DNA from 4 places in the Stutzerimonas stutzeri genome. Region 1 is predicted to be linked to each of the others. Evidence: riboswitches for the same ligand, from Rfam matches in the RefSeq annotation. Region 1 holds a riboswitch; each other region holds the start of a gene.
The links. Region 1 has a riboswitch for cobalamin ahead of btuB (TonB-dependent vitamin B12 receptor). Riboswitches for the same ligand answer to the same signal wherever they lie in the genome.

Region 1 (7,907 bases):
TCGGTTCGGCGGCGGGCATCGTCGCCATGAGCAAGGTGCCAGGCCTGACCTTTGGCAGTTACCTGCGGCACATGCTCTATCTGTTCATCGCTTTCAACATTGGCTTCGCCGGGGTTTACCTGATCGGCCTGTCGATGGGCTGATGGCTATTCCGTGCAAGGGCGTATTACCAGCTCAGGTTGAAATGCGAACCCAGTACGAAGCGATCATCGAGCAGGTCCCAGCGCTCGACGCAGACTTTTTTCTGCTCGCCTGGACACAGCTTCAGGCGGTTGAATGAGTTCGGCGAGGTGCCACGCAGGCGTGTAGACAGCGTGGTGCCGGCCTGAACCATCCAGATCTCGCGCGCGAGGCCGGTGTACTGTTTGGATAGCGGTAGTACGTAGGGCAGGTGGATGTGCCCGCCCATGACCAGGTCCAGCCCATGCTCGGCCCAGCGCTGCAGCGCCGGTTCGGCGCCGTGCTGCAGGTTGCGCAGATCGCTCGGCACCATGGCGCCGAACGGCTGGTGTGCCACGACGATGCGGATCTTGCCTGGATCACTGGCGGCAAGGCGCTGCGCCACCTGCTCGACCTGTCGCGCGGTCACTACGCCATCCTTGTGCCGGCGTGGGTGGGTGGTATTGAGGCCGACCACCAGCATGTCTTCATTCTCGAACACCGGCTCCAGGTCGTCGCCGAAATGTCGGCGGTAGTTGCCGTAAGGCGTCAGCGCGCGGGCGAACAGGTTATACAGCGGGATGTCATGGTTGCCCGGAATCACCAGCGTATCGCTGACGCCGTCCGCCTTCAGGCGGCGAACGAAGGCTTGAGCGCTGGCGAATTCGCCGCGGCGGGCGCGTTGCGTGATGTCTCCGGAGAACACCAGTAAATCGGCACGGTGCTCACGTACATGGTCTTCCAGCGCCTGGACGACGGCGGCTTGTTCGGTGCCGAAATGGGTGTCGGAAATCTGCACAATGCTGGTCATGGGCGTCGAATGTGAGTCCTGGCTGATCGGGGCATTGTTGCATTCGAAGCCTTTCGACGCCCGCCGTTCCGAGCAGCAACATGCAAGCGAAGATTGCGCGGCGCTGCGACAACCCCGCGGTTGCGTCATGCCCGGCCTTGGACTACCCTCCGCGTCGCCTCAGGTGCCCCCTCGTCAGAGGAGGGTGAAACAGGGAAGCCGGTCCATTCTCACGAAGATTCCGGCGCTGCCCCCGCAACGGTAGGCGAGTCGAGAAACCGTAACAGCCACTGTGCCTACGCATGGGAAGGCGCGGTTTCGGGACGCTGCAAGGCGTACGCTCGCAAGCCCGGAGACCGGCCTGTCGCATTCACTGACAGTGCGGCGGGCTCTGGGCGGGTGCATATCCTTCGCGATATTCACTTCTCTCTTGCAGTTCCTCCGCCTGTCTTCGTCGACTTTCAGTCGTGCGGGTGGGCACGACGGAGACCTGTACCTTGATTGGCAACGCCCGTTTAAAGCCAGCGGCCTATGTGCTGCTCGGCAGTTTCCCCCTTTCCATCGGCCAGCTGGCCGCAGCTCCACTGGACCTTGAACAGCAGGTGGTGACCGCCACCCGCACCGCGCAGACTGCCAGGCAGAGTCTGGCGGCAGTGACGGTGATCGATCGTGAGCGAATCGAGCGCAGCCAGGCGAGCTCGCTGCCGGAGATTCTCAAGCAAGTGCCCGGCGTTTCGCTGGCGAACAATGGCGGGCCTGGCAAGTCCACTTCGCTGTACATGCGTGGCACCGAGTCCGACCATGTGCTGGTGATGATCGACGGCATCAAGATCGGCTCGGTGACGTCTGGCGGTTCGGCGTTGCAGGATTTGCCGCTGGAACTGATCGAGCGCATTGAAGTGGTGCGCGGGCCGCGCTCCAGTCTGTACGGCTCCGAGGCCATCGGTGGGGTTATCCAGATATTCACCCGCAAGGGCCAGGGGCAGGGCGTCAAGCCTTTCTTCTCGGCGGGGTATGGTACCCATGACACCTACAGCGGCAGCGCCGGTGTCTCCGGTGGCGACGGACGTGGCTGGTACAGCCTGGGTGTCAGCGGCTCGGACACCGATGGCATCAACGTCAAGTCGGCGGGCACCAGCGGCTATGAAAGTGACGTCGATGGCTATCGCAATCTGTCCGCGACGCTGAGCGCCGGCTATCGCTTCGACAACGGGCTGGAGCTGGACGCCAACCTGCTGCAGGCCAAATCCCATAACGACTACGACAGCGTGAACCGGGCTCGCACGTCCGGTTTCGGCGCCAATGCCGATGGTGAGTCCAAGGTTTTCGGCACCCGTGCTCGCTTCAGCCCGCTGGAGCGCTGGTTGGTCACGCTGCAGGTTGGGCGAAGCGAAGACAAGTCCGATGCCTATCAGGACGGACAGTTCTATTCACGCTTCGACAGTCGCCGCGACACGCTCGGTTGGCAGAACGATATCCAGCTCGCCGCCGGGCATACGCTGACTGTGGGCGCTGATCATCAGCGCGACGAGGTCAACGGCACTACCGTTTATGACGAGAGCTCCCGTGACAATAAGGGCTATTACACCCAGTACCTTGGGGAGGTGGGCCGCCATGACTGGCAGTTGTCACTGCGTCGTGACGATAACGACCAGTTCGGCCAGCACGACACCGGTAACGTCGGTTACGGCTATGCGCTGACCGATTGGCTGCGCGCCACCGCCAGCTACGGCACGGCGTTCAAGGCACCCACGTTCAACGAGCTGTACTTCCCTGACTACGGTAATCCGGCGCTGGATGCGGAAACATCCAAGAGTCTCGAGATCGGCCTTGCCGGTCAGCACGGTTGGGGCCAGTGGGCAGTGAATGCCTATCGCACAGTAGTTGATGACCTGATTGCCTATGACGCCAGCATTTCCGGTCCGGCCAACGTGCAGGAAGCGCGTATCCGCGGCGTCGAGTTGGTGCTTGGCAGCCAGCTGTTGGGTTGGGACTGGAACGCCAACTACAGCCTGCTGGAGCCGGAAAACCGTTCCGCCGGTGCCAACCGCGGCAACGAGCTGGCGCGTCGGGCCAAGCAGCTATTCAACCTCGACCTCGACCGCCGGCTCGGCGCCTTCAGCGTAGGCGCCAGTCTGCATGCCGAAGGGCAGCGCTACGACGACCTGGCCAATACCAAGGAGCTATCCGGCTACGCCACCCTCGATCTGCGCGGCGAATACCGCATCACCCCCGAATGGCGCTTGCAGGCGCGCGTCGCCAACCTGCTGGCCGCCGATTACGAGACCGCCGAGGGCTACAACCAGCCCGGCCAGGCCGCTTATCTGACTGTGCGCTACCAGGCGCTGTAAGGCGTGGCGCGGGTATGTCGCCCGCGCCTACCCAAGGAGACTGCAAAATGATCAAGCTTGCCCCGAGATACCAACTGCTTGTGGGCCTCGCGCTGGTGGCGTTGATGGCGATGACCCGAGGGCAGCACTTCGCTAGCGTGAACCTGCCCAGCGCGTCCTGGGCGGTGTTCTTTCTCGCCGGCGTATTGCTAAGGCCGAAGTGGGTGTTTCCGGCGCTGTTTCTTGAAGCTTCGTTACTGGACTTCGCTGCCATTCAGTGGGCAGGGGTTAGCGACTGGTGCATGTCGCCTGCCTACTGGATGCTGGTGCCGGCCTACGGCTCGCTGTGGCTGGGTGGTCGGCTTTATGCGCGCTGGCATCGCGACCAGTTCACCAGCCTGGCAACGCTGGCGCTGTGCGTGATGGCGAGTGCCTTCGTCTGCTACCTGTTCTCCGGCGGCGGCTTCCTCTATTTCTCCGGACGCTATCCCGAGCCGACCCTGGCGCTGCTGGCTGACCGCATCGCTACTTATTATCCGCGCTACCTGTCGACCCTGGCGCTCTATGTTGGCGTTGCCGCGGTGCTGTTCGTTGGTATGCGCGCCTGGACCGGACAGCGTAATGAGGCCCACGTATGAGTGAAACCACCGAGCGGGACGACCGCCACAAGGCGCGCATGCAGCGCAAGAAGGCGCTGATCGACGAGAAGATCGCCGAGGCGCAGGACGAGTACGGCCTGCTGCTGGTGCACACCGGCAACGGCAAGGGCAAGAGCAGCTCGGCGTTCGGCATGGTCGCGCGCGCGTTGGGTCATGGGATAAAGGTCGGCGTGGTGCAGTTCATCAAGGGCGCGGCCAGCACCGGCGAGGAGGCGTTCTTCGGGCGATTCCCGGACGAGGTGCGTTATCACGTGATGGGAGAGGGCTTCACCTGGGAAACCCAGGACCGCCAGCGCGATATCGCCAAGGCTCAAGAGGCCTGGGCGGTGGCGGCTGAGCTGCTGGCCGATCCGGAGGTCGGTTTGGTAGTGCTGGACGAGCTGAATATCGCGCTGAAGTACGGCTATCTGGATCTGCAGCCGGTGCTCGCCGATATCGAGTCGCGCCCGTTGCTGCAGCACGTCGTGGTAACGGGCCGCGGTGCGCCCGCGGGGCTGATCGAAGCGGCGGATACGGTCACCGAGATGGCCGTGGTCAAGCATGCATTCAAGGCCGGCGTGAAAGCCCAGAAAGGCGTGGAGTTCTAATGGCCACGTTTTCGACAGTCATCCGAGGCTGTGGGAAGCGCCAGCCAGCCTGCGGTAGTTGCTTGCGCGCGACGCATGGACAAAGGAGCGGCGCGGATGACTGACAGAAGTTGTCCGGCGCTATTGATCGCTGCGCCGGCCTCGGGCCAGGGCAAGACCACCATCACTGCGGCCCTGGCGCGGTTGCATACGCGCCAGGGCAAGCGCGTTCGCGTATTCAAGTGTGGCCCGGATTTTCTCGATCCGATGATTCTTGCCCGCGCCAGCGGCTGTCCGGTCTATCAGCTGGATCTGCGGATGGTTGGTGAAGACGATTCACGCCGCCTGTTGTGGGATGCAGCCGGCGCGGCGGATCTGATTCTTATCGAAGGGGTCATGGGGCTGTACGATGGCGCTCCCTCGGCAGCCGACCTGGCGCGGCGCTTCGGTGTGCCAGTCATGGCCGTGATCGATGGATCAGCCATGGCACAAACGTTTGGAGCGATGGCTCACGGCTTGAGCAGCTTTCAGCCGGACCTGCCGTTCGGCGGCGTGCTGGCCAACCGCGTCGGTAGCACTCGGCATGGCGAGATTTTGCGTGACAGCCTGCCGGCGTCGATTCGCTGGTACGGCGCGTTGCCACGAAGTGCCGAGGTGGAGCTGCCGCGCCGCCACCTGGGGCTGATCCAGGCCGAAGAGCTGGTCGATCTGGATCATCGGCTGGACGCTGCAGCCGATGCGCTGGCCCTCAGCGCCGATACTGAGCTGCCGCCGCCGGTCGTGTTCGCTGCTCCCGCTCCGAGGCCTGTCGCGCCGCTGCTTCAAGGCGTGCGTATCGGTGTGGCACGCGATGCTGCCTTCGCGTTTCTCTATCAAGCCAATCTCGACCTCCTGCAAGCGCTGGGAGCCGAGCTGTTGTTCTTCTCCCCGCTGCGTTTCACGCGGCTGCCGGCCGTCGATAGCCTGTATCTGCCGGGCGGTTATCCGGAGCTGCACCTGCGCGCGCTGTCGCGTAATCGTGCCATGGCCGATGCAATCCGCGCCCACCATGAGGCGGGAAAACCGATCCTCGCCGAGTGTGGCGGGATGCTCTATTTGCTCGACGGCTTGACCGATCTGGCTGGCGAGCGCGCGCAGATGCTCGGCCTGCTGCCCGGCGAGGCGCGAATGCAGAAGCGTTTGTCGGCGTTGGCTCTACAGGAAGTGTCGCTGCCGGAAGGGTGCCTGCGCGGCCATACCTTCCATCATTCCGTACTGGACTCGCCCCTCGAGCCGCTGGCTCGCGGCGAGTGTCCGAACTACAAGCGCACCGCCGAGGCGGTCTATCGGGATAGGCGATTGACTGCGTCCTATATCCACTTCTACCTGCCGTCCGATCCGGTTGCGGCTGCGGCGCTGTTGCGGCCATGAGCGAGCATGCCTTCAGCCCGCAAGAGCGCGCGGCAATCTACCGGGCCATTGGCGAGCGCCGTGATATGCGCCATTTTTCCGCTGGCGAGGTGGCGCCGGAGCTGCTGGCGCGGCTCCTGCAGGCCGCGCACCAGGCGCCCAGCGTCGGGCTGATGCAGCCGTGGCGCTTCATCCGCATTACCCGTCCGGCACTGCGCACGGCCATCGCCGATCTGGTGGGCGAGGAGCGCCAGCGCACGGCCGATGCGCTCGGTGAACGCTCGGCCGAGTTCATGCGGCTCAAGGTGGAAGGCATCGGGGACTGCGCCGAGTTGCTGGTCGCCGCGCTGATGGATGGCCGCGAGCAACACGTCTTCGGCCGCCGCACACTGCCGGAAATGGACCTCGCCTCGTTGGCCTGCGCGATCCAGAACATCTGGCTAGCCGCGCGCGCGGAAGGGCTGGGTATGGGCTGGGTGTCGCTGTTCGATCCCACTGCGCTGGCCGCCTTGCTCAATATGCCGGAAGGCGCCAAGCCGGTGGCGATCCTTTGCCTTGGGCCGGTGCACGAGTTCTATCCGGCTCCGATGCTGGCGCTGGAGGGTTGGACGCAGCCGCGTTCGCTGGACGAGATGGTTTTCGAAAACGGCTGGGAGTCGAGATGAGTCAAGGGGCACAGCGCATCGGTTGCGGTTTCAGTAAGGGGAGGCGCTGCGCGCCGCGCCTGATTGTCGGCGCCTGTGCGGAGCGCCAGGGTTGAGCCTGTTTCTATTGGTCGCTGCAGCGCTGTTGGTGGATGCGCTGCTCGGCGAGCCGAAGCGGGCGCATCCGCTGGTGGCCTTCGGGCGTCTGGCCGATCGCCTGGAGCAGCATTTCAACGGGCCTGCGGCGCGAGGCTGGCGCAGCCACGGTGTGACCGCCTGGTGCCTGGCGGTGCTGCCGCTGACATTGCTGGCCTGGCTGCTCAGCCTGCTACCCAGCATCGGCTGGCTGGTGGAAATCGTGCTGCTCTACCTTGCGCTTGGGCTGCGCAGCCTTGGCGAACACGCGCTGCCGGTGGCGCAGGCCCTATGGCGGCATGATCTGCCCGAGGCAAGGCGCCGCGTCGGCTGCATCGTCAGTCGTGACACCACGCAGCTGGACGAGGAGGGCGTGGCCCGTGCGGCCACCGAGTCGGTGCTGGAAAACGGCAGCGATGCGGTGTTTGCCGCCCTGTTCTGGTTCATCGTTGCGGGGGCGCCCGGTGTGGTGCTGTATCGCCTGAGCAACACGCTGGACGCCATGTGGGGCTATCGCAACGAGCGCTTCGAGCGTTTCGGCTGGGCGGCGGCACGTATCGACGACGTGCTCAACTATGTGCCAGCGCGGCTGGTTGCGCTGACCTATGCATTGCTTGGACGCACCCGTCGTGCGCTGCGTTGCTGGCGTACCCAGGCGCCGCTCTGGGACAGCCCCAACGCCGGCCCGGTGATGGCCGCCGGGGCTGGGGCGCTTGGCGTGGTACTGGGCGGCGCCGCGATCTATCACGGTGAGGTGCATGCGCGTCCCGAACTGGGACGAGGCCAGGTGCCGCAGGCGCGCCATATCGAGCACGCACTTGATCTGGTCTGGGGGGGCGTTGGCGTGTGGCTGTTGGCGCTGCTGTTCTGGGGCTGGCTGTATGCTTGAGCACGGCGGGCGCCTGCGGGCGGCGGCGCAGCGCTATGGCATTGCGCTGTCGGATTGGCTGGACCTTTCCACCGGGATCGCCCCTTATCATCTGCCGTTGCCATGCATTCCCGATAACGCCTGGGCGCGTCTGCCGGAGACCGATGATGGCCTCGAAGCTGCGGCTCGGGATTACTACGGCGCGCGCGCTGTGCTGCCGGTGGCCGGCTCGCAGAGTGCCATCCAGGCCTTGCCTCGCCTGCGCAGGTCGGCGCGGGTTGGCATCGTTTCACCGTGCTATGCCGAGCATGCCGAGGCCTGGCGCCGTGCCGGCCACCGTGTTGTCGAGCTGTGCGAGGCCAGCGTG
Region 2 (7,907 bases), 1.1 Mb from region 1:
TACATGTAGGAGCCGTAGAAGAACGGATCGCCTTCGCAGATCACCGCCACGTCGCGTCCGGCGTCGAGTTCAGCGGCAATCTGCACCGCGCAGGTATCGTAGAAATCGCTGATCACATCCTCGTAGGAGAACGGCGGCGCGAGTTTTTCGGTGGTGACCGGGTAAACCAGCGGCATGCGCTGCTGCGCGTCAGTCAGGTGCTGCTCGATGATGCCGAAGGCGTTGCCGCCCTGGCCCTTGCTGGCTTTCGCCTTGGCCACGAAATACCCGACCACCGCCGCGCTCTGCAGCAGACGCAGGGCCTTCAGTGTGATCAGTTCCGGATCGCCCGGCCCTACGCCAAGGCCGATCAGCCGCCCTTTGCCTTCCATCACTCCACCTCCGTGGCAAGGGCGTTGACCGCGGCCACCGCCATCGCACTGCCGCCGCGCCGACCGCGCACCACCACGTAGGGCACGCCGCGGCTGTCCGCCGCCAGCGCGTCCTTGGATTCCGCCGCGCCGATGAAACCGACCGGCATGCCGATGATCAGCGCTGGCTTTGGTGCCCCGGCGTCGAGCATTTCCAGCAGGTAGAACAGCGCGGTCGGGGCATTGCCGATCACCACCACGCTGCCTTGCAGATGCTCACGCCAGTGCTCCAGCGCCGCCGCAGAGCGGGTATTGCCGAGCGTCTGCGCCAGATCCGGCACGCCGTCGTTGTGGAGGGTGCAGATGACCGGGTTGGCCATCGGCAAGCGCGGCCGGGTGATGCCTTCGGCCACCATACGTGCGTCGCAGAGGATCGGCGCGCCGGCCTGCAGCGCTGCACGACCGGCCGCTCCGGCACCGGGAGAGAAGGCGAGATCGCTGACGATATCGACCATTCCACAGGCGTGGATCACCCGCACGGCGAGTTTTTCCATGTCAGGCGGAATCGCACTGAGGTCGGCTTCTGCCCGAATGGTGGCGAAGGAGCGCCGGTAGATTTCCTGGCCGTCGCGGATGTAATCAAGCATTGGTGCGTCCCGTTGCGTGGTGCTGGGCGAGCCACGCGCCTGCGTATTCGATATCCATTGGTGGCGTTAGTGGTTGACCGAAACCGGCCATGCCCACTTGGCGTCCGTAGAGTTGGTAGCGGCCGTCGCCTACGGCGAGCAGCGTGAACGGCGCGACATGCGCAGCCGCGCAGGAGCGCGGGCAGCCGCTGAGGTGTACCCGCGGGTGCGGAGCGTGCTGTTGCAGGCATCTCGCCAGTTTCAGCGCATCGTTTTTGGTGTCGGCCAGCCCGCGTGCGCAGCCGGCAGAACCGGTGCAGGCAATCAGATTGGCCAGCGGGGCGGCGTTGTCGGTGAGCAGTCCCGCCAGGTCGAGCGCGCCGAGCAGGGTATCTGCGTCGTCGACCTGTACATTCGGAATCAGCAGGCCCTGCCAGGGCGTCAGTCGCAGGCTGCCATCGCCGTGCAGCCGCGCCAGTTCGGCGACGGCGAGGAGCTGTTGAGCGTCTATCCGCCCGAGTGGCGCGCTGGCAGCAACCATGGCCAACCCTGGCTGGCGCTGCATGATGATGCCAACTGGCGCGTCTGCCGCCGGGTTTTGTCGTGGCCAGTCGGCCGGTACCGGCAATACAACGAATGGCAGGCGCGCCTGTATCCGCAGCAAAAAAACCTCGGCCGGGATGGATTCGAGCAGCTGGCGCATGCGCCTCTGCTCCGGTCCGGCACTTTCCAGAAAAATCAGCAGGATCGCTTCAACCAGCTGCACGGCATCAGTTGCAGCGACCAGACCCAGCGGCCTGTCGGTCGGACAGCCTGCCAGTCCGAATGCCAGCCGCTGCGGAGTGCCGGGGAGGGCGCGCAACCAGAGGTCATGGGCGTGTTCGAGCATGCACAGACTTTCGCCACCGTCGAGCTGGAGGGCGAACTTGGCAGACAGGGCGTGCAGGGCTCGGTTGTCCTCCAGCAGCGCCAGTAGTGCTGCTGCCAGCGGACGGGTGTCCATGTGCTGCTGACGATCCAGGCCGGCAGCGGGGCTCAGCATGAGATTGCGCACGTCGTCGGCGTCGGCAACCGAGGGCCCGAGGTTCGCCTCCAGCAGCGCGCGGATAAGGTCCCGTTCCGCCTCGGTGCGGACGCCGCGTATCTGCAGGTTGCTGCGGTTGGTCAGCTCAAGCACGCCGCTGGCAAAGCGCTGCGCTGCGTCGGCAATTGCACGCGCCTGATTGTTAGCAAGGGTGCCGCCGGGCAGTTTTATTCGGCAGATGCCGCCGTCCAGTGCCTGCACGATGCGCAGCAGGCCGGGGCACGCGCTGGGGCGTGGAATGGGCAGTTCACTCATGAGACATGGTCGCGCACGGTGTCACCTGAAACTAAAGACGCGGCGACCAGACCGGCTGAGTTCGGCGAACTCAGTTGGCATCGGTACACCCCGCCCGATGTTGGCACTCGCGACCAGCGTCGTCGGCAGGTCTCCTGGCTGACAGGTCTTCATCATCCGCGGCCTTCCCGGTTTCCCAGTGGCATGCGTGCGGAGGATTCGCTGTTTACAGTTGCGGGGGCAGCTCGGTCACGATCATGAGATCGCTCCGTATTCCCTCTTAGGCCCTTGGCGTAGTCGCGGCGGGCACCGACGAAGGCGCTATTATGCCCGCTTTGCCCGATGACGCGACAGTCAAGGCTGTCGCCCGACGAAGGCTGGCCTAGCGATGTGGGGGAGGCGGATGACACCCTGGTTGACGGTGGTAGGGATCGGCGAAGACGGCTGGTCAGGACTCGGCGACGTGGCTCGACAGGCGCTTGGTGAGGCGACGTGCATCATTGGCGGCGAACGGCAGCTGGCGCTATTGCCGGCCGAGCTGCAGTGCCGGTTAGAACGCTGGCCGAGCCCGTTCAGCCTCGAGCCGGTGCTCGCACGGCGCGGTACGCCCTTGTGCGTACTGGCGAGTGGTGACCCGATGTTCTATGGCATCGGCGCCACTCTCGCACGGCATTTGAATGCCACAGAGATGCGCGCGTTCTCAGCGCCGTCGTCCGTGTCTCTGGCGGCGGCACGCCTTGGCTGGCCATTGCAGGACGTGGAGGTCGTTTCTCTGGTTGCCAGGCCGCTCGCGGCGCTGAACGCCCGGATATTTCCCGGCGCGCGTCTGTTGATCCTCTGTAATGACGGAACGAGCCCTGCTCAGGTCGCACAATTGCTGACGAGCCGGGGCTTCGGCGCTAGTCGGCTGACCGCCTTGGAGCACCTGGGCGGCGCAAAGGAGCGCCGTCTGGACGCCCTCGCAGCCGAATGGGCATTCGATGCGATCGCCGATCTGAATCTGCTGGCAGTCGAGTGTATGGCCGACGTGGATGCCAATTGCTTGCCGCTCACACCCGGTCTTGCCGATCATCTCTACCGACACGATGGCCAGCTGACCAAACGGGACGTGCGGGCTCTGACCCTGGCTCGCCTCGCTCCCATGCCCGGCGAATTGCTCTGGGACGTCGGCGCCGGCTGCGGCTCCATCGGCATCGAGTGGATGCGTGCTCATCCCGGCTGCCGGGCCATCGCGGTGGAGGCCGATGCCGGGCGTCAGGCGCATATCGAACACAATCGCGATGCGCTGGGCGTTCCCGCATTGAAATTGGTGGCCGGTCGCGCACCCGAGGCGTTGGCGGGCCTTCCCGAGCCGGATGCGATCTTCATCGGTGGTGGCGTCACGGTTCCGGGTGTGATGGAGCATTGCTGGGCCAGCTTGAAGCCGGGTGGACGACTGTTGGCCAACGCCGTGACCCTGCAGAGCGAGGCGCTTCTGATGAGCTGGCGTGAACGCATCGGCGGCGAGCTGACCCGGATTTCGGTGGCGCATGCTCAGCCTTTGGGCGGGTTCGACACCTGGCGTGGTGCGTTGCCGATCACGCTGCTGCAGGTCGAGAAACCGCGATGAAGCGCATCCTCCTGCTCGGCGGCACGGGCGATGCCTTGCGGCTGGCGCGCAGCCTCGGGCCATCGCACATCTACAGTCTCGCCGGTCTGGGCCGCGTGCCCGTTGACCTCATGTGCCAGGTCCGCGTCGGCGGCTTTGGGGGTGCGCAGGGTCTGGCAGCCTTCATCGCGGCGGAATGTATCGACCTGCTGGTCGACGCCACGCACCCCTACGCGGCGCAGATCAGCACCAATGCTGCAAGCGCGGCGGAGCAGGCCGGCATACCGTGCTGGGCATTGCGGCGGCCGGCCTGGCAGGCAGGCGAAGGCGACGACTGGCACGAGGTGAGTGGTTGGGCAGAGTTGACCGAAGCTATGAACGATTTCCGGCGACCCTTCTTCACCCTCGGACGCGAACCGCTGGCGCACCTGCATGAAATTCCTGCTCACCAGCACTGGACCGTGCGCTGCCTGGATGCACAGGCGCCGACTGAACGCGCCGAGATCATCGGTGATCGGGGCCCCTTCAGCCTTGAAGCCGAGCGTCAGCTGTTTGAACGGTTGAACAGCGATGTGCTGATCAGCAAGAACAGCGGCGGCGATTCCACCGAGCCGAAACTGCAGGTGGCTCGCGAGCGAGGTCTGCCGGTGCTGTTCCTGCGCCGGCCGATGCTCCCGGCGGTAACAAGGGAGTTCCTGCGTCGAGATGATCTCCTTACCGCGCTTATGGCCCTCGGCGTGCTCACCGGTGTTTCTACGGGCTGATCGCTCCTTTTCGACCGTCGCTGCTAGACTGCGCGCCGCTAAGGAGAGAGCCAATGACTACCGCTGTTGCACCCTACGCCCGAATCCTGTTCGTCGGCCCCGATTTGTCCGAAGGCTCGTTCGCCGAGGTTTTCAGGGCGCGCCTGGTCGCGCTGCGTGGCGAACAGGCACTGCGGGACGTGATTGATACGGGCTCGGGCTACGATTTGCTTTGGCAGACGGTCGGTGAAAGCGCTCGGCCGCTTCTGGTGATCGACCTTGAGCCGCAAACCAGCAGTGCTCATCTCGACTGGCTGCGTAGCGAACTCATGCAGCTCGACGATGCTGATCGCATCTTCGTAGCCAGCGCGATTGGCACCGCTGAGGCGCTGCCTGTCGAAGCGGCCTGCGCCTTGATCGAGCGGCCGGAATTGCACCTGCCGTGTATCAATGTCGCGCCGCTTCCCGCCGCGCACGCCTGGTCGAAGATTCCCTTACACGAGCACCGTGTGCTGCTGTGCAATGGCCCGCGTTGCACCCGTCGCGGTGCCTTGCCGCTCTGGAAAGGGCTGCGGGAAAAGCTCAAGGCTGCGGGCAGGCTTGAATGCGAGGGTGGCGTGCACATCACCCGCACCCAATGTCAGTTTCCGTGCGATCAAGGCCCGACGCTGAGCGTCTATCCGGCGGGCAAGTGGTATCGCGTGCGCAACGAGGCGGAGGTGACGCGCCTGGTCGACGAGTTGTTTGTCGCCGGACGCGAGGTGCCTGAGCTGCTGATGCCGGATCAATGAAGCCTGATGGCGTTAGCTCCAGCATCCGAGGATAGGGCGACCATCAGGTAGCCCAACGCACTTTATTCGGATGCCTGGATAGCCGCAGGAAGGGCGATAGAGGCGTACTGAGTTTCCGCAGCTGCATACCCGGTACCCCGACCTCAAGCGCTGAGTCACGGCCGGGACGCCGCGTTCGTTACGCAAACCGCGGACCAAAGAAGCAGATACGAATCGTTCCATTGACACTCATGCGCCAAACAGACAGCATTGTTACGATATAACATCGATGTCTTGGGTTTGAGCATGAATAGCGGAAGTACAGTATCGAAGTGGGTAGGCGCTGGAGCGGCGCTGATGTTGGTTGGTGTGCCTCTGGCCGGTGCGCAGGAGGCGGCGGTGCTGGATTCCATTACCGTTACGGCGGACCAGGAACGTGCAGACGGGCCCGTTCAGGGATACCGCGCGCAACGCACACGCAGTGCAACCAAAACCGACACACCTATCGAGGAAATACCCCAGTCGATCAGCGTGATTCCCGCATCCGTGCTGCAGGATCTCGGCAGCCCGCGCGTAGAGAAGGCGCTGGACTTCGCCGGCGGCGTCGCCCGGCAGAACGACTTCGGCGGCTTGACGATGTACGAATACAGCGTCCGCGGGCTGACCACCGGTGAGTTCTATAAAGACGGTTTCAGTGTCAACCGCGGCTTCATGAACCCGCCGGACGCTTCCAATATCGAGCGAGTCGAAGTACTCAAGGGGCCTTCCGCCAGCCTTTACGGACGCGGCGACCCAGGCGGCACCATCAATATCGTCAGCAAGCGGCCGCAGCTCGACAGCTTTGCCCGTCTCGATCTGAGCGCTGGCCGCTGGGATCGCTATCGCACCGCGCTGGACGTGAATACGCCACTCGATGAAGACGGCAACATGCTCTATCGCATGAACATCGCCATCGAAGACAACAACAGTTTTCGCGACCACCGCGAGGCTGAGCGCCAGTTCGTCGCGCCGTCCTTCAGCTGGGAACTGAGCCCTGATACGCGGCTGCTGGTGCAGGCCGAGGTGGTGCGCAACCGCCAGACCTTCGATCGCGGCGTTGTCGCTCCAGGTGGAAAGCTGGGCAAGGTTTCCCGCTCCGCATTTTACGGAGAACCCTCGGATGGGCCGATCAGCAACGACAACGAAACGCTGCAGGCCGAACTCGAACATGATCTGAACGAGGTCTGGACGCTACGCCTGGCCAGCCACTACAAGCAGGGCCGGATGGATGGCTATGCGACCGAAGCGGCAGGGGTCGCAGCAGACGGCCGCACGCTGACCCGCAACTTGCGCTATCGCGACTACGACTGGCAGGACGCGATCACCCAACTGGAGCTGCGCGGGCGTTTCGATACCGGCTCGATCGAGCATCAGCTGTTGATCGGCACCGAGTACGAGCGCTACGCCTTGAGCGAATTCATGCTGCGCTCCGACAATCTACGCACCATCGATCTCTACAACCCGGTCTACGGTGCGCCGCGTCCGGCGTTCAATCCCGCGCGTACGGTCGACCGCAACGAGCTAGTGCATAGCCGGGCGCTGAACCTGCAGGATCAGATGCGCTTTACCGACAAGCTTTTCGGCGTTGTCGGCGCTCGTTATGACCACTACGAGCAACGCCTGGACAATGAGGTTGCCGGCAGGCGCACCGTGCAGACCCATGAAAAGGTCACGCCTCGGGTGGGCGTGCTCTATCAGCTGGTGCCGGAGGTCGGGCTGTTCGCCAACGCCTCGCAGTCGTTCAAACCGAACAACGGTGCGGATTCCAGCGGCGGGACTTTCGATCCGGAAGAGGGCGTTGGATATGAGGCTGGGGTCAAGCTCGACCTGTTCGATGGCCGTCTAGGACTCACCGCCGCCGCGTTCCACCTGACCAAGGAAAACGTGCTGACCAGCGACCCGGCCAATGACGGCTTCCAGATTGCCGCCGGCGAAGTGCGCAGCCGCGGAGTGGACCTACAGCTGGCCGGACAGCTGACCGATGCGATTCGCGTCATTGGCTCTTATGCCTTTGTCGATGCGGAGATTACCCGTGACAACAGGCTGGCCAGTGGCACCCGCCTGCTCAACGTGCCACGCCATAGCGGCAGCGTGCTGACTACCTACGAATTCCTGGACAGCGACCTGCGTGGTCTTTCGCTAGGCGGCGCCGTGAACTACGTGGGTGATCGGGCAGGGCAGGCCGATAGCGACTTCGAGCTGCCGTCGTACACGACTGTGGATCTGCTGGCGCGCTACAAGGCGACGGAAAAGCTGACCCTCGGCGTGAACCTGAACAACGCCTTCGACCGCACCTACTACGAGCGCTCCTACAGCAATCTCTGGGTCATGCCGGGTGAACCGCGCAACCTGAGCGTCAGCCTGTCGCTCGATCTGTAATCCCTTGCCCGGCTAGGCCTGCCATGCCGGGCAAGTTTCTTCGCTTATATTTGGATTTGAAATGAACAAACAACACGTGAGAGTCGCGGCGGTA
Region 3 (7,907 bases), 1.1 Mb from region 1:
CGGAACCAGATCGGGATCGTGATACATCGCCGCCACGTCCAGCTGATAGCCACGCGCCGGCTGAATGCCGACGAAGGTCGAACCGAAGCGCAGCCCGGCAATCATCAGCCGGCCGGCGCGGAACATCGGGTCCTGCTCGGGCATGCCCCAGCGCTCGATCACTGCCTGCTGATTGGCGGCCGGTAACTGCTCGAAAAAGGCCCGGTATTCCTCCATTGCCAAACTCTGCGCGCAAGGTCGCAGATCCAGGTTGTCGAGATCATTGGTGACCCCACCGAGTAGCTCGTGAATCAAAGCGGTGCCGCTGTCCGGCAGATCGGCAACCGGATACCCCTGCGCCTGCAGCGCACGGAGAATGTTCAGCGCGGCTGCCGGGGTATCCAGCCCGACACCGTTGCCGATGCGCCCATCTCGTGTGGGGTAGTTGGCCAGGATCAGGGCGACGCGCTTGCCACTGTTCGGCAGCCGCGCCAGCCGCGCCCAGCGCCAGGCCAGCTCGGCCACGTGGTCCATGCCCGGCAGATGCGGCTGATAGCAGATCACGTCGCTCTGGCTGCGCTCGCTGCGCCAGGCCAGGCCCTTGAAGCTGATGGGTCGGGTGATCAGCCGACCGTCCAGCTCCGGCAGCACGATATGCATCGCCAGGTCACGCGAGCCCAGACCCTGCGCATTGGCCTGCCACTGTTCGTGGTTGTCTAGCGCGCAGATGGCTTGCAGCACCGGAACGTCCAGCTGAAACGGCCGCAGGTTTGGCGCATCCGGGCTGGACTGGGCAAAGCCTGTGGTGTTGATGATTACCCCGGCGGCGCTCTGCTCCAGCCAGGTTTCGACCTGCGCGAGGCAAGCCGCCTCCTTCAGGCTGGCGACCGCGATGGGCAAGGGGTTAAGCCCTTGCGCAGTCAGCCTTTCGCAGAAGGTGTCGATAAAGCCGGTGTTCGCTGCCTGTACCTGGGTGCGATAGAAGATCAGCCCGACCACCGGTGCATCCGCGTGCCAGTCGCGCTGCCAGTCAGCCAGCGTCGCGGATGGATGGCGCGGGTGATAGATCGCCACCCGCGCCAGCGCCTCGGGCTCACGCCAGGCGTAGTCTCGGCCCAACCAGCGGCTGGCGATGCAGTGGTAGAACTGGCGCGCGTTGTCGACGCCGCCCTGGCGCAGGAACTGCCACAGCCGGCGGCTATCCTCGGCAAGAACGTTGCTCAGCTCGCTCAATTCGGGATCGGCGCTGTCATCGCCCGGGACCATGATCACAGTCGCGCCGCGCTGGCCCAGCTCCACCAGACGCTCGATCCCGTAGCGCCAGTAACTGACGCCGCCGTGCACGGAAATCAGGATGACCTTTGCATGCTGCAACACCTGCTCGACATAGAAGTCGATCGACGCGTTGTTGCCCAGCTGCGCCGGACTCGCCAGGCGCAGGCTGGGGTAGTCCTCGGGCAGTTGTCCGGCCACCTCGGCAAGCAATGACAGGTGCGAATCACCCGTGCACAGCACGACGATTTCCCCGGGCGTCTGGCCCAGGTCGGCAATGCTGTCGGCCGGCAGTTGCTGGCCGGGCTGGGTGCGCAGCAGATGCACGGCCGGTCAGCCTGCCAGTGCAGCGTTCAGTTCAGCATTGATCGCCGAGGGGTCGAGCGCCTGGCCGATGATGATCAGCCTGCTGACGCGCGCCTCACCGGCCTGCCAAGGGCGGTCGAAGTGCTTGTCGAACCGTTGCCCGACGCCCTGCAACAACAGGCGCATCGGCTTGCCCGGAACCGCAGCGAAGCCCTTGATGCGCAGGATTCCGTGCTTGATCACGGCGCTCTTCAGTACCTGCAGCAGCTTGTCTTCAGGCACCTCCGGCAGCTCGACCGCAAACGAGTCGAAGGCATCGTGATCGTGCTCCTCGTGGTCTTCCAGATCGTGATGAGTCTTGCGCCCGTCGATGTGCAGTTCGGTTTCGCAATCGAGACCCAGCAGCACGCTCAACGGCAGCTCGCCGCCATGGGCCTCGATGACCTTGACCGCTTCGGGAAGCTCCTCGGCCACCTCGGCCCGGACCGCAGCGAGTGCGTCGGGGCTCAGCAGGTCGGCCTTGTTGAGGATGACCAGATCGGCGCTTGCCAGCTGATCGGCGAACAGCTCATGCAGCGGCGACTCGTGGTCGAGATTGGGATCGAGTTTGCGCTGAGCATCGACCTGGTCCGGGAAGGCTGCAAAGGTGCCGGCCGCAACCGCCGGGCTGTCGACCACGGTAATCACCGCATCGACCGTGCACGCGTTACGGATCTCCGGCCAGTTGAAGGCCTGCACCAGCGGCTTGGGCAATGCCAGACCCGAGGTTTCGATGAGGATGTGGTCGAGGTCACCACGACGCGCCACCAGCTCGCGCATCACCGGAAAGAACTCTTCCTGAACGGTGCAGCAGAGGCAGCCGTTGGCCAGTTCGAACACTCGGCCGTTCGCCTCTTCTTCGCTGCAACCGATGGAGCACTGCTTGAGGATTTCGCCATCAATGCCAAGCTCGCCGAACTCGTTGACGATCACGGCAATCCGTCGCCCTTCGGCATTGCTCAGCATGTGGCGCAGCAAGGTGGTTTTGCCGGCACCGAGAAAGCCGGTGACGATGGTGACGGGAAGTTTGGAAAGGGTTTTCATCGTGGCCCTGCGAGCATCGGAAAAAGATGAGCAGGCAGGCGGACACTTACGTGGCGACGTGCGCCAACAAGCACCACCGGAGCACCCCGCCCGGTTGTCAATTGTGTGGCGAGGCAGGTCTCCTGGCTCACGACCGGGCGACGCGGGGTGCGTCTGCCAATATCCCTCGCCTTCCCGCGCCATGCGCAGTGGCTGGTGTGCTCGACAAAGCACTCCCAAGGGTCAAGTCGCTTACAGTTGCGGGGGCAGCCACGGCTTTCCGTGTTCCCTCTTAGCTCTGGCATCGCCAGAGAACCTCGACGTGTGAAGGCTACGCAGAGGCCGGGAGCGGGTCAATCGCCCGGTTGACGCTCGGGAAAGCTTCGTGCTGTTCTTGCGCGCCGTTTTCATGACCGTGATCAGCTGCGGTCCACCCTTACGAGCGCTATGCCCATCCCAACCGCCATCGAAAATTCATCCGCACCCGAGTCCCGTCCAGTATCGGGCGAGTCGCTACTCGTCGCAGGGCTGGGGTGCCGCAAGGGCTGCAGCCGGGTCGAGCTCGAAGCGCTGCTGCATCGCGCCTTGCGGGATCACGGATTGACGACTGTCGCGCTCAGCTCCCTGGCCAGTAGTGAGATCAAGGCGAACGAACCGGGTCTGCAGGCGCTGGCCGCGCACCTGAGGCTACCCCTTGCATTGCTGTCTGCCACGCAGCTTGCCCCCTATGATGCGGCGGTCAGCGAGCATTCGCCGCGCAGCAAGGCCCTGACCGGCAGCGCTGGACTTGCCGAGGCCAGCGCCCTCGCACAGGCCGACCTCATGGGTAGTCAGAAAGCCCGATTGCTGTGTCGAAAGCTGCGCTCCGCCAATGCGTCCTGCGCCTTGGCTATCACCCGTCTTCCTTGATCTGGAGTTTGCATGACCGTCTATTTCATTGGCGCCGGCCCTGGCGATCCGGAACTGATCACCGTCAAAGGGCAGCGTCTGGTGCGCAGTTGCCCGGTCATTCTCTACGCCGGTTCGCTGGTCCCGGCCGCCGTACTTGAAGGCCATAGTGCCGAACAGGTGATCAACACAGCCGAGCTGCACCTGGATGAAATCATCGAGCTGATCCAGCAGGCCGATGCGCAGGGCAAGGATGTGGCACGGGTGCATTCGGGCGACCCGTCGCTGTACGGTGCCATCGGCGAGCAGATCCGCCATCTGCGCCGGCTCGGCATCGCCTTCCAGATCGTTCCGGGCGTGACCGCGACGGCGGCCTGCGCTGCACTGCTGGACGTCGAACTGACGCTGCCGCAGGTCTCCCAGACATTGATCATGACCCGCTACGCCACCAAATCGGACATGCCACCCGGTGAGCATCTGCACGATCTGGCCCGACATGGCGCGACCATGGCGATTCATCTTGGCGTGCAGCATCTGTCACGCATCGTTGCCGAGCTGGAACCGCACTACGGCACTGACTGCCCGATCGCCGTGGTGCACCGCGCCAGCTGGCCCGATCAGGATTGGGTCATGGGCACGCTGGCCGACATCGAGGCGAAGGTCAGCGAGAAAGGCTTTCGCCGTACCGCCTTGATCCTTGTCGGCCGCGTGCTGACGGCTGAAGCCTTCGCGGACTCAGCGCTGTACAACGTCGACACGAGGCACCTGTACCGTTCACCGGACGGCTGAATCACAGCGCTTAGCGACACTGCGCCGCCATTGGCTGAGGTTGCCGTGGTCTGATGAGCGGCCTTTCGTCTTGCTGCAAGACAGACGCTGGCTGTGGATTGAATTGCCAAGTGTTACCATTCACCACTTTCACGCCGCGCTACCTGCTTACCGCCTCGTCAGCACCGGCAATACGACGCCCGACATACCTACGCAACCATGTGCCCATCGGCCAGCCTGATCTCACGTTCAGCGCAAGCCAAGCTGGGCATAGCGTCCAGATGTTGCTCTTAACCTAAGCCAATGGCTGGGCTCGATCTCCAATTGGAGCGGGCTCGAAAAGCTGCCTGCCAGAATCAGAATGGTATGGGCTGGCATAGGGAACAGAGAAAGGCGCTTAACCACCCGTTGTTAATTCCCGCAGGACAAGTCTTTGATTTCTACCGCTAACATCACCATGCAGTTCGGTGCCAAGCCGCTGTTCGAAAACGTTTCCGTCAAATTCGGCGGTGGCAACCGCTACGGCCTGATCGGCGCCAACGGCTGCGGCAAGTCGACCTTCATGAAGATTCTCGGTGGGGATCTGGAGCCTTCCGGTGGCCAGGTCATGCTCGAACCGAACGTACGCCTGGGCAAGCTGCGCCAGGATCAGTTCGCCTACGAAGAATTCAACGTGATCGACACCGTGATCATGGGCCATGAGGACCTGTGGAAGGTCAAGGCAGAGCGCGACCGCATCTACTCCTTGCCCGAGATGAGCGAAGCGGACGGCATGAAGGTCGGCGAGCTCGAAGGTGAGTTCGCTGAGATGGACGGCTACACCGCCGAATCCCGTGCCGGCGAATTGCTGCTCGGCCTGGGCATTCCGCTGGAGCAGCATTTCGGCCCGATGAGCGAAGTCGCACCGGGCTGGAAACTCCGTGTATTGCTGGCCCAGGCGCTGTTTTCCGACCCGGACGTGCTGCTGTTGGACGAACCGACCAACCACCTGGACATCAACACCATCCGCTGGCTGGAAACGATTCTGACGGCGCGTAACAGCACCATGATCATCATTTCCCACGACCGTCACTTCCTGAACTCGGTCTGCACTCACATGGCCGACCTCGACTACGGCGAGCTGCGCCTGTTCCCGGGCAACTACGACCAGTACATGACCGCGGCCACCCAATCGCGCGAGCAACTGCTCTCGGACAACGCCAAGAAGAAGGCGCAGATCGCCGAGCTGCAGACCTTCGTCAGTCGGTTCTCGGCGAACGCCTCCAAGGCCAAGCAGGCCACCAGCCGCGCCAAGCAGATCGACAAGATCCAGCTGGCCGAGGTCAAGCCCTCCAGCCGTATCAGTCCGTTCATCCGCTTCGAGCAGACCAAGAAGTTGCACCGCCAGGCAGTGACCGTGGAGCGCATGTCCAAGTCGTTCGACGATAAGGAGTTGTTCAAGAATTTCAGCTTCACCGTCGAAGCCGGCGAGCGCGTCGCGATCATCGGCCCCAACGGCATCGGCAAGACCACCCTGCTGCGTACCTTGGTTGGCGAACTGACCCCGGACAGCGGAAGCGTCAAGTGGACCGAAAGCGCCGACTACGGCTATTACGCTCAGGACCACGCCCACGATTTTGAAGATGACGTCAGCCTGTTCGACTGGATGGGTCAGTGGACCCCTGGCGGCGAGCAGCTGGTGCGCGGCACCCTCGGCCGCATGTTGTTCTCCAACGATGAGATTCTCAAGTCGGTCAAGGTCATCTCCGGTGGTGAACAGGGCCGCATGCTGTTCGGCAAGCTGATCCTGCAGAAGCCCAACGTGCTGGTTATGGACGAACCGACCAACCACCTCGACATGGAATCCATCGAGGCACTGAACCTCGCGCTGGAGAACTACCCAGGCACGCTGATTTTCGTCAGCCACGACCGTGAGTTCGTCAGCTCTCTGGCAACGCGGATCATCGAGCTGTCCGCGAACGGCGTGACCGACTTCAGCGGCAATTACGACGACTATCTACGCAGCCAGGGCGTGATCGTCTGACTTTCGCCGATTGATCAGGCGGCCCTAGTGGCCGCAGCCCCCCTCTCGCCCATGCGAGTGGGACACGACAACTCTCCTTGTGGAGAGCCAGTCGAAGGCCGGTGAGCGGGCGCCTTCAGTGCGTCAACCTCTGGCGGGAAAATGCCTCGCCAGGAAGCCCTGCAGCAGCTCGTTCACCCGAGCTGCCTGTTCGTTCTGAATCCAATGCCCGCAGGGCGCCAACACGTGCTGCTCTAGATCCGGTACCCACTCCGGCATCTTCTTCAGCGTATAACCCTCCAGCTCGCCAACCGGGTCATGCTTGCCGATCAGAAACATCGTCGGTTGGACGATCTTCCGCCCCTGTAGCGGCTCGGTTACCTGCCAGTTGCGCTCGAAGTTGCGGTACCAGTTCAGCGCACCGCGAAAGCCCTGCTCGGCGAAGGTCTGACGGTATACCGACAGGTCCTCTTCCGAGCACCATTCGGGCAAAGGCCCCGCCTGCATGTCGTCTTCGAATAGCGTGCCGTCGGCAGGCTTGTCCTGCAGCAGCAGGTTTCGCTCCTGGTAGTACATCAACAGACGCAGCGTGCGATCGACGTCAGCGTCCAGTTCGCCCTCGGCTCGCCCAGGCTCCTGAAAATAGAGGATGTAGTTGAACCGATCACCAGAGGTCTCGCGCATGATTTCGGTAGCGGGCCGGCGCGGCCGACCGGCGAACGGGACCGACATCGTGACCAGAGCGGCGACGCGCGCGGGTTCTAGCAGCGCCAGATACCAGGCAACCATCGCGCCCCAGTCATGCCCGACCACAGCGACGTGCCCATGCCCGAAGTGGTCCATGGCCGCCCGAATATCCCCGCACAATGTCAGCACGTCATAGGCCGCTACCTCGGCTGGCGCACTACTGCGCCCGTAGCCGCGCATTTCTGGGATAAACACGCGATACCCGGCCGCCACCAGCGGGTCGATCTGATTGCGCCAGGAATACCAGCACTCGGGAAAGCCGTGCAGCAGCCACACCGGCTTGCCCTGCTCAGGACCGGCGCAGTAGAGGCTGAGGGAAATACCGTTGAGGTCGAGCTGAAGATGATCCGCGGCACTGTTCATGGAACCTCCTGATGGAGGCTCCACTATGGCAAAGCCTGGCACGCTTGTGCGTGCCATCAGCCGAACGAAGGCTAGGCCATCGACCCGGTGGATCAGACCTGGACGCTGGTCCAGTCGATAAGCCCTAGCTGCCAGGTGCCGAGAATCAAAAGACCGAAGCCGATCCGGTACCAGGCAAACGCCGCGTAGCTGTGGTTGCCGATGAACTTGAGCAAGGCCCGCACTGCGAGCATCGCGAAGATGAACGACGTCACGAAGCCGATGGCGAACACGGCGAAATCACCGGGCTGAAACAGGTCGCGGTACTTGTAGCCTGAATACACCGCCGCGCCGACCATGGTCGGCATGGCGAGGAAGAAGGAGAACTCGGTTGCCGCCTTGCGCGACAACCCGAACAGCAATCCGCCGATGATGGTCGATCCGGAACGCGACGTACCGGGCACGAGCGCCAGGCATTGGGCGAAGCCGACCTTCAATGCCAGAGCCCAGTTCATGTCATCGACTGTCTCGGCGCGAATCG
Region 4 (6,003 bases), 1.1 Mb from region 1:
GCACTATGCCCGGCCCCGAAACCCCAGCACCCGCCATTGTCGTACTCGGCGCCTCCGCCCTCGAAACCGCCCGACGGATCCAGCGCCTCTACCCTGAGGCGCAGATTCACGGGCTCCGAGGCCGCACGGACGAGGTCGACAGGCCGTACGAAAACTTCGGCGAGCACCTGCGCGATCTGTATCGAGCCAACACACCGATCATCGCGCTCTGCGCAGCCGGCATCGTGATCCGCAGTCTGGCCCCGGTGCTCGGCGACAAGGACAACGAGCCTCCGGTACTGGTGGTCGGTGAAGATGGCAGCGCCGTGGTGCCCTTGCTCGGCGGCCTGGCAGGCGTAAACCGCATGGCCCGGGAGATCGCCGACGCGCTGGAGGTCAACCCGGCCATCACCACCAGCGGCGAGCTGCGCTTCGGCGCCTGCCTGCTCTCCCCTCCGCCCGGCTACGTGCTGGCAGATCTGGAACAAGGCAAGCGATTCGTCAGCGATCTCCTGGCAGGTGCGCCGGTGCGGGTCGAAGGACCTGCGCCCTGGCTGGATGAACTCAGCCTGCCACTCGACCCGAATGCGAAACACCGGGTCACCGTCAGCCCGCTCAGGCAGGACGACGCTTCCGCGCTGAGCATTCACCCCCGGCAGGTCGCGATCCATATCGAACACGGCGGCCCGGAACTGGATGCGGAAGTGCAGCAGCTTATCGATGAATCTGGTCTATCCCCGCATAGCCTGGCCTGCCTGATCGCCCCGCCCGACCTTATTACGAGCGCCGAACTGCAACAGGTCGCCAGCCAACTGGACCTGCCGATCCGTTACAGCGATGACGCCGAACAGCTGCCGCCGCAGCACAGCCGCAGCCAGCGCGTGCGTCTGTTAATGGCAGATGGGCTCATCGAGGTTGAGAAGATTGGTCAGCCGCGCGGCTCGCTGACGGTGATCGGCCTCGGTCCCGGCGCACCCGAGTTCATGGTGCCTGCGGCGCGGCAGGCACTGGACGAGGCGCAGGACCTGCTCGGTTACGAAACCTACATCAAGATGGCCGGCCCGCTACGGCCGGGTCAGGTCAGCCACAGCAGCGACAACCGCGAGGAACTGCAGCGCGCGGGCCACGCCTTCGAGCTCGCCGCCAGTGGTCGTCGGGTCGTGGTGATCTCATCCGGCGATCCCGGTGTATTTGCCATGGCCGCGGCCGTACTGGAAGCACTGCACGCATCAAGCGACCCGCGCTGGCACGCCGTCGATCTGCAGATCCTGCCGGGCGTCTCTGCAGCGCTGGCGACCGCGGCAAGAGCCGGCGCGCCGCTGGGTCACGATTTCTGCATGATCTCGCTATCGGACAATCTCAAGCCCTGGACGCTGATCGAGAAGCGTCTGGAGCATGCTGCAGCGGCCGATCTGGTCATGGCCTTCTACAACCCCATTTCCAAGGCGCGACCCTGGCAGCTCGGCCGGGCCCTGGAGATCCTCCGCCAACAGCGCACGCCGGACACCCTTGTGGTGCTGGGCCGGGACGTGGGGCGACCAGCCGAAATGCTGACCGTCACCACGCTTGGGGAACTAGTACCCGAACAGGTGGATATGCGCACGCTGGTCATCATCGGCTCGTCGCAGACCTGCCGGTTCGCCAAACCAGGCGGAGGCGACTGGGTTTACACCCCCAGAAGCTATCCGGCCTTCTAAACCGAGCCCGCGTTTTAGACGTGCTCAATACCAGTAAACCCATTACCCTAGCGACGCTTGATGGTTCTGCCCCAAAGGCAGAGGCAAGAGGGAAGCAGGTACGCCCACGGGCTATTCCTGCGCTGCCCCCGCAACTGTGAACGGCGAGTTCACCTGCAATGAAGTCACTGGCCTGATCGGCTGGGAAGACGCAGGTGCACGACGACCCGCGAGCCAGGAGACCTGCCATCAGCGTGCCGATCCCGGCGCCTTTCAACCCGCATCCCTCGGAGGGAGAACGATGCATATCGAACCTGGCGTACTCAACGCCGCAAAAATCGTCTTTGCCAACGCCGCAGCCGTTTCCACATTGGCCGTATTCCTGCCCAAGCTCATGTGGCGGCCGGACATCTGGATGAAGACCCTGCTCGCCGCGCTGTTCTTCTCGGTATTTATGGAGGTCTTCCATATGCCGGTCGGCGCCTCGGAACTGCACTTCGTAGGCGCGTCGGCGGTGTATGTGATCTTCGGTTTCGTGCCGACGCTGTTCGGATTCGCCATCGGCCTGCTGCTGCAAGGGCTGCTGTTCGAGCCGACCGATCTGGTGCACCTGGCAGTCAACTCGCTGTCGCTGATCCTTCCGCTGATCGCCGCCCATGGCCTGCTCGGTCGGCACTTCTTCGCTGAAGGCGGACGCGTCATCCGCTGGGCCGAGGTGGTCAAGTTCGACGCCGCGTTCTACGGCGGCGTGGTGCTGATGGTCGGCTTCTGGCTGTCGCTGGGTAACGAACCCACGCCGCTGCAGAATTGGGCGCTGTTTGCCGTGTCCTACCTGCCACTGGTGCTGCTCGAGCCGCTGTTTACCTGCCTGGTGGTACGTACGCTCAAGCGCTATGGCGACAACCCGCTGATCAGCCGTTTCACCACGGTGAAAACACTCGCGACCGCCTGATCTAGGCTTGCCCAGCGCTGGCGATCACGCCTCGTCAGCGCTGCGGCGCCGCAGCAAGTAGCTGTCCATGATCCAGCCATGCCGCTCGCGCAACGCGGCGCGGGTGCTGCGAATCTCCTCCGCAACCTCCCCGACCTTTCCGGCAATCAGCACTTCATCCGCAGTGCCCACGTATGCGCCCCAGTAGATATCCATCTCCTGATCGACGAACAGGCAATAGGTGTCCCGCGCATCGAGCATCACCAGCACGCTGTCCAGCCCCTCGGGGAAGCCTTCGGCCAGTCGCCGGGCGGGCATGACCTGAAAGGCCTGGCCAATGCTGTTGAAGCAGACCTTATGCCGGGCTGCCAACGCTTGCAGGCTGGTGATACCAGGAATCACCTCGTAGCTGATCGGCTCCGGGCTGGCCTGCACGATGTCCTCTACGATACGCAGCGTACTGTCATACAGCGCCGGGTCCCCCCAGACCAGAAAACCGCCCACCTCACCGTCGGCCAATTCGTGGTGAACCATCTGCTCGAATACCCGCTGCTTGTCCTGATTGAGGTCGACAACGCTGGCCCGGTAGTCAGCGACGCCTCGAACGCGCTCGGGGCATTCCGCCTCGACGAAGCGATACCCCGGCGTTTCGATGAAGCGTTCGCAAATGTGTTTGCGCAGATGAATGAGCGAGTCCTTCGAGGCGCCCTTGTCCATCAGGAAAAACACGTCGACGCGGTTCAGCGCCTTGATCGCCTGAACCGTCATAAAGTCGGGATCACCTGCGCCAATGCCGATAATCAATAGGGTTTTCACGGATTCCGGCTCCATTGCGCTCAGGGTTTGTTGTTCAAAGTTTGTCATTGAGGGCCGCGAGCGTATCGATGTGTCGATACTCCGCGCCCAGTTGCTCGGCCAATTGCCGTGCGCGGCCGAGGCGAATCGGCGAACTCTCGATATCCACCAGCAGGGCCGGACAACGGCTCGGTTTCAGGGCGTCCACGTCACGCAGCCGGCCATCGGTGAAGACCAGCAATCGATGCTGCTCGGCGGGCTTCAGCCGTTGCCGACGCGTCTGCCATTCAGCCGCCTGCCGCAGTGCGTCCAGCAAGGGCGTACCGCCTCCGGCACCGAGATCAGCCAGCCATTGCTGCTGTGCAGCTTCGACCTTGCGGCCCGGCCAGACCCAATCGGCGCGCGTTCCGTTGGCCTGCATCAAAGCCAGACGGACACGTTTACGCCGGGCCTGTTCGAAGACTTCGCCGAGCAGCCCCTTGGCCTTGCTCAGCGCGCCATGTCGACGCGTCGAGCCCGAAGCATCGACGATGACCAGCCACAGCTCGCTTGCCCGCAGGCTGCGCGGGCGCATCACCAGATCTTCACGGCGGTGCGGTCGCCCATTGAGCAAAAAGGTGGCTGCCCAGTCGATCCGTCCCGCTGCGCCACTGCGAGCGGCGCCCTGCCGACCGCCGTTCAGGTTGCCCGGTGCTGCTCGTGCATCCACGCCGCGGGCGTTGCGTGGGCGGATGCTCAGGACTTTTTTGGCCATTGCGGTGGCTCACGCCGTGCGCCCACCGGCTGCGCCTGGGCCGGCAACTGCCCCCAGTCACCCGCGCCCTCGTTTTGCTGCCGAGGCGCGCCGGGCTGGTCGGCCTCGCGTGGCGGCGGTGATTGCGGGGCAGTCGAAGGAGGAGTCGCTTGCCGCTGACGATGGCGTAACACGAAACCGGCGACGGCCTCGATATCTTCATCCTCGATTCGCGCTGAGGCACGCCAGGCCGCATGAGCACGGGCCGCGCGCAGCCAGACCAGATCCGCGCGCAATCCGTCGACCTCGGCGGCAAAGCAACGCTGGCTGATCTGCTCCAGTGCGGCATCGTCCAGAGGAACGTCCGCCAACAGCGTCCGAGCGCTCTGGCAGCGCGCGCGCAACGCCTCCTGCTGAACCGACCAGCTGTATAGGAAACTGCTCGGATCGGCATCGAAACTCAACCGGCGCCGCACGATTTCCGCACGCTGAGCAGGCTGCGGTTGGGCGTCGAGCGCAACGTTCAAGCCGAAGCGGTCGAGCAACTGCGGCCGCAACTCGCCCTCCTCGCCATTCATGGTGCCGACGAGCACGAAGCGCGACGTGTGGCGATGGGACACGCCGTCACGCTCGACGTGATTGACGCCGCTGGAGGCTGCATCGAGCAACAAATCGACCAGATGATCCGGCAGCAGATTGACCTCATCGACATAGAGCACACCGCCGTCGGCCTTGGCCAGCAAGCCCGGAGAAAACTCGGCGCGTCCCTCGCCCAATGCGGCATCGAGGTCCAGCGAGCCGACGATGCGCTCCTCACTGGCGCCCAGCGGCAAGGTGACGAACTGGCCGCTCGGCAGCAGGTCCGCCAGCGCTCGCGCCAGGGTCGACTTGGCCATGCCGCGAGGCCCTTCGATCAGCACGCCGCCAATCGCCGGATCGATCGCAGCCAGGCACAGGGCCAACTTCAGATCATCGGCACCCACCACGGCGGCCAGGGGAAAGTGACTATCGGGCATGGCAGGCATCCGTAGGGGCAAAGAGGAATATGTAGGGTGGGTTAGCGGCGCAGAACTCGGGACAGCGATACGCAAGCGATCGTGACGCGCCGCGTAACCCACCACGCCATGGCACGCACCACACCGATGGCGGGTTAAGCCACGTCGATATCATGCGGGCATAGGACAAGCGCGACTCGCCGCTAGCCGACCCCAGTGAGTCAAAGGAAATGCCGGGACTCATGATTCCTCACTGTCGATCAGCAGGTTTTCCAACGCTTCCCGATAGTCGCCGGGCTCTTCCCAGAGTCCGCGCTGTTGCGCCTCCAACAAGCGTTCGAGGATGTCTTTCAGCGCCTCGGGGTTGTGCTGCTGGATGAACTCGCGAGTGTCCCCGTCCAACACGTAGGCATCGGCCAATAGCGCGTACTGGTGATCGTCGATCAACTCGGTGGTGGCATCAAAGGCGAACAGGTAATCCACGGTGGCCGCCAGTTCGAAGGCGCCCTTGTAGCCGTGGCGCTTCATGCCGGCGATCCACTTGGGGTTCGCTGCACGCGAACGCACCACCCTGCCCAACTCTTCTTTCAGGCTGCGGATTTTCGGGTTGTCCGGCTGGCTGTTGTCGCCGTGGTAACTCGCGACCGACCCGCTGCGCAGGGTCTCGGCGGCGGCCAGCATGCCGCCCTGAAACTGGTAGTAGTCGTTGGAGTCGAGAATGTCGTGCTCGCGGTTGTCCTGGTTCTGCAGCACCGCCTGAACCTGCTGCAGCCGCTCGGCGAAGCGCGCCCGTGCTGGCAGGCCTTCGGCGTCTTTGCCATAGGCATAGCCACCCCAGTTCAGGTACACCTCGGCTAGGTCTTCGCGGCTCTGCCAGCGACGATCATCGATGAC

Region 2: it holds a riboswitch for cobalamin, as region 1 does, so the genes downstream of both, cobG (precorrin-3B synthase) here and btuB (TonB-dependent vitamin B12 receptor) in region 1, are expected to answer to the same signal.
Region 3: it holds a riboswitch for cobalamin, as region 1 does, so the genes downstream of both, cobW (cobalamin biosynthesis protein CobW) here and btuB (TonB-dependent vitamin B12 receptor) in region 1, are expected to answer to the same signal.
Region 4: it holds a riboswitch for cobalamin, as region 1 does, so the genes downstream of both, SM130_RS10875 (energy-coupling factor ABC transporter permease) here and btuB (TonB-dependent vitamin B12 receptor) in region 1, are expected to answer to the same signal.

The regions. Positions count from the first base shown of each region.
Region 1 is NZ_CP139348.1:3,438,016-3,445,922, reverse strand. It holds gene nhaD (sodium:proton antiporter NhaD) at 1-143, shown strand, start outside; gene SM130_RS15700 (metallophosphoesterase family protein) at 167-970, opposite strand; cobalamin riboswitch at 1,115-1,328, shown strand; gene btuB (TonB-dependent vitamin B12 receptor) at 1,450-3,300, shown strand; gene SM130_RS15690 (hypothetical protein) at 3,348-3,917, shown strand; gene cobO (cob(I)yrinic acid a,c-diamide adenosyltransferase) at 3,914-4,525, shown strand; gene SM130_RS15680 (cobyrinate a,c-diamide synthase) at 4,622-5,914, shown strand; gene bluB (5,6-dimethylbenzimidazole synthase) at 5,911-6,558, shown strand; gene cbiB (adenosylcobinamide-phosphate synthase CbiB) at 6,650-7,561, shown strand; gene cobD (threonine-phosphate decarboxylase CobD) at 7,554-7,907, shown strand, end outside.
Region 2 is NZ_CP139348.1:2,382,254-2,390,160, forward strand. It holds gene SM130_RS10885 (precorrin-2 C(20)-methyltransferase) at 1-371, opposite strand, end outside; gene SM130_RS10890 (precorrin-8X methylmutase) at 371-997, opposite strand; gene cobG (precorrin-3B synthase) at 990-2,315, opposite strand; cobalamin riboswitch at 2,423-2,623, opposite strand; gene cbiE (precorrin-6y C5,15-methyltransferase (decarboxylating) subunit CbiE) at 2,698-3,903, shown strand; gene SM130_RS10905 (cobalt-precorrin-6A reductase) at 3,900-4,646, shown strand; gene SM130_RS10910 ((2Fe-2S) ferredoxin domain-containing protein) at 4,700-5,416, shown strand; gene SM130_RS10915 (TonB-dependent siderophore receptor) at 5,753-7,813, shown strand; gene SM130_RS10920 (DUF4198 domain-containing protein) at 7,875-7,907, shown strand, end outside.
Region 3 is NZ_CP139348.1:2,366,428-2,374,334, reverse strand. It holds gene cobN (cobaltochelatase subunit CobN) at 1-1,578, opposite strand, end outside; gene cobW (cobalamin biosynthesis protein CobW) at 1,585-2,640, opposite strand; cobalamin riboswitch at 2,736-2,954, opposite strand; gene SM130_RS10845 (cobalamin biosynthesis protein) at 3,067-3,528, shown strand; gene cobM (precorrin-4 C(11)-methyltransferase) at 3,541-4,296, shown strand; gene SM130_RS10835 (ABC-F family ATPase) at 4,709-6,298, shown strand; gene SM130_RS10830 (alpha/beta fold hydrolase) at 6,422-7,387, opposite strand; gene SM130_RS10825 (undecaprenyl-diphosphate phosphatase) at 7,480-7,907, opposite strand, start outside.
Region 4 is NZ_CP139348.1:2,375,835-2,381,837, reverse strand. It holds gene cobJ (precorrin-3B C(17)-methyltransferase) at 6-1,676, shown strand; cobalamin riboswitch at 1,721-1,920, shown strand; gene SM130_RS10875 (energy-coupling factor ABC transporter permease) at 1,957-2,607, shown strand; gene cobF (precorrin-6A synthase (deacetylating)) at 2,632-3,402, opposite strand; gene SM130_RS10865 (vWA domain-containing protein) at 3,437-4,135, opposite strand; gene SM130_RS10860 (ATP-binding protein) at 4,117-5,130, opposite strand; gene cobN (cobaltochelatase subunit CobN) at 5,350-6,003, opposite strand, start outside.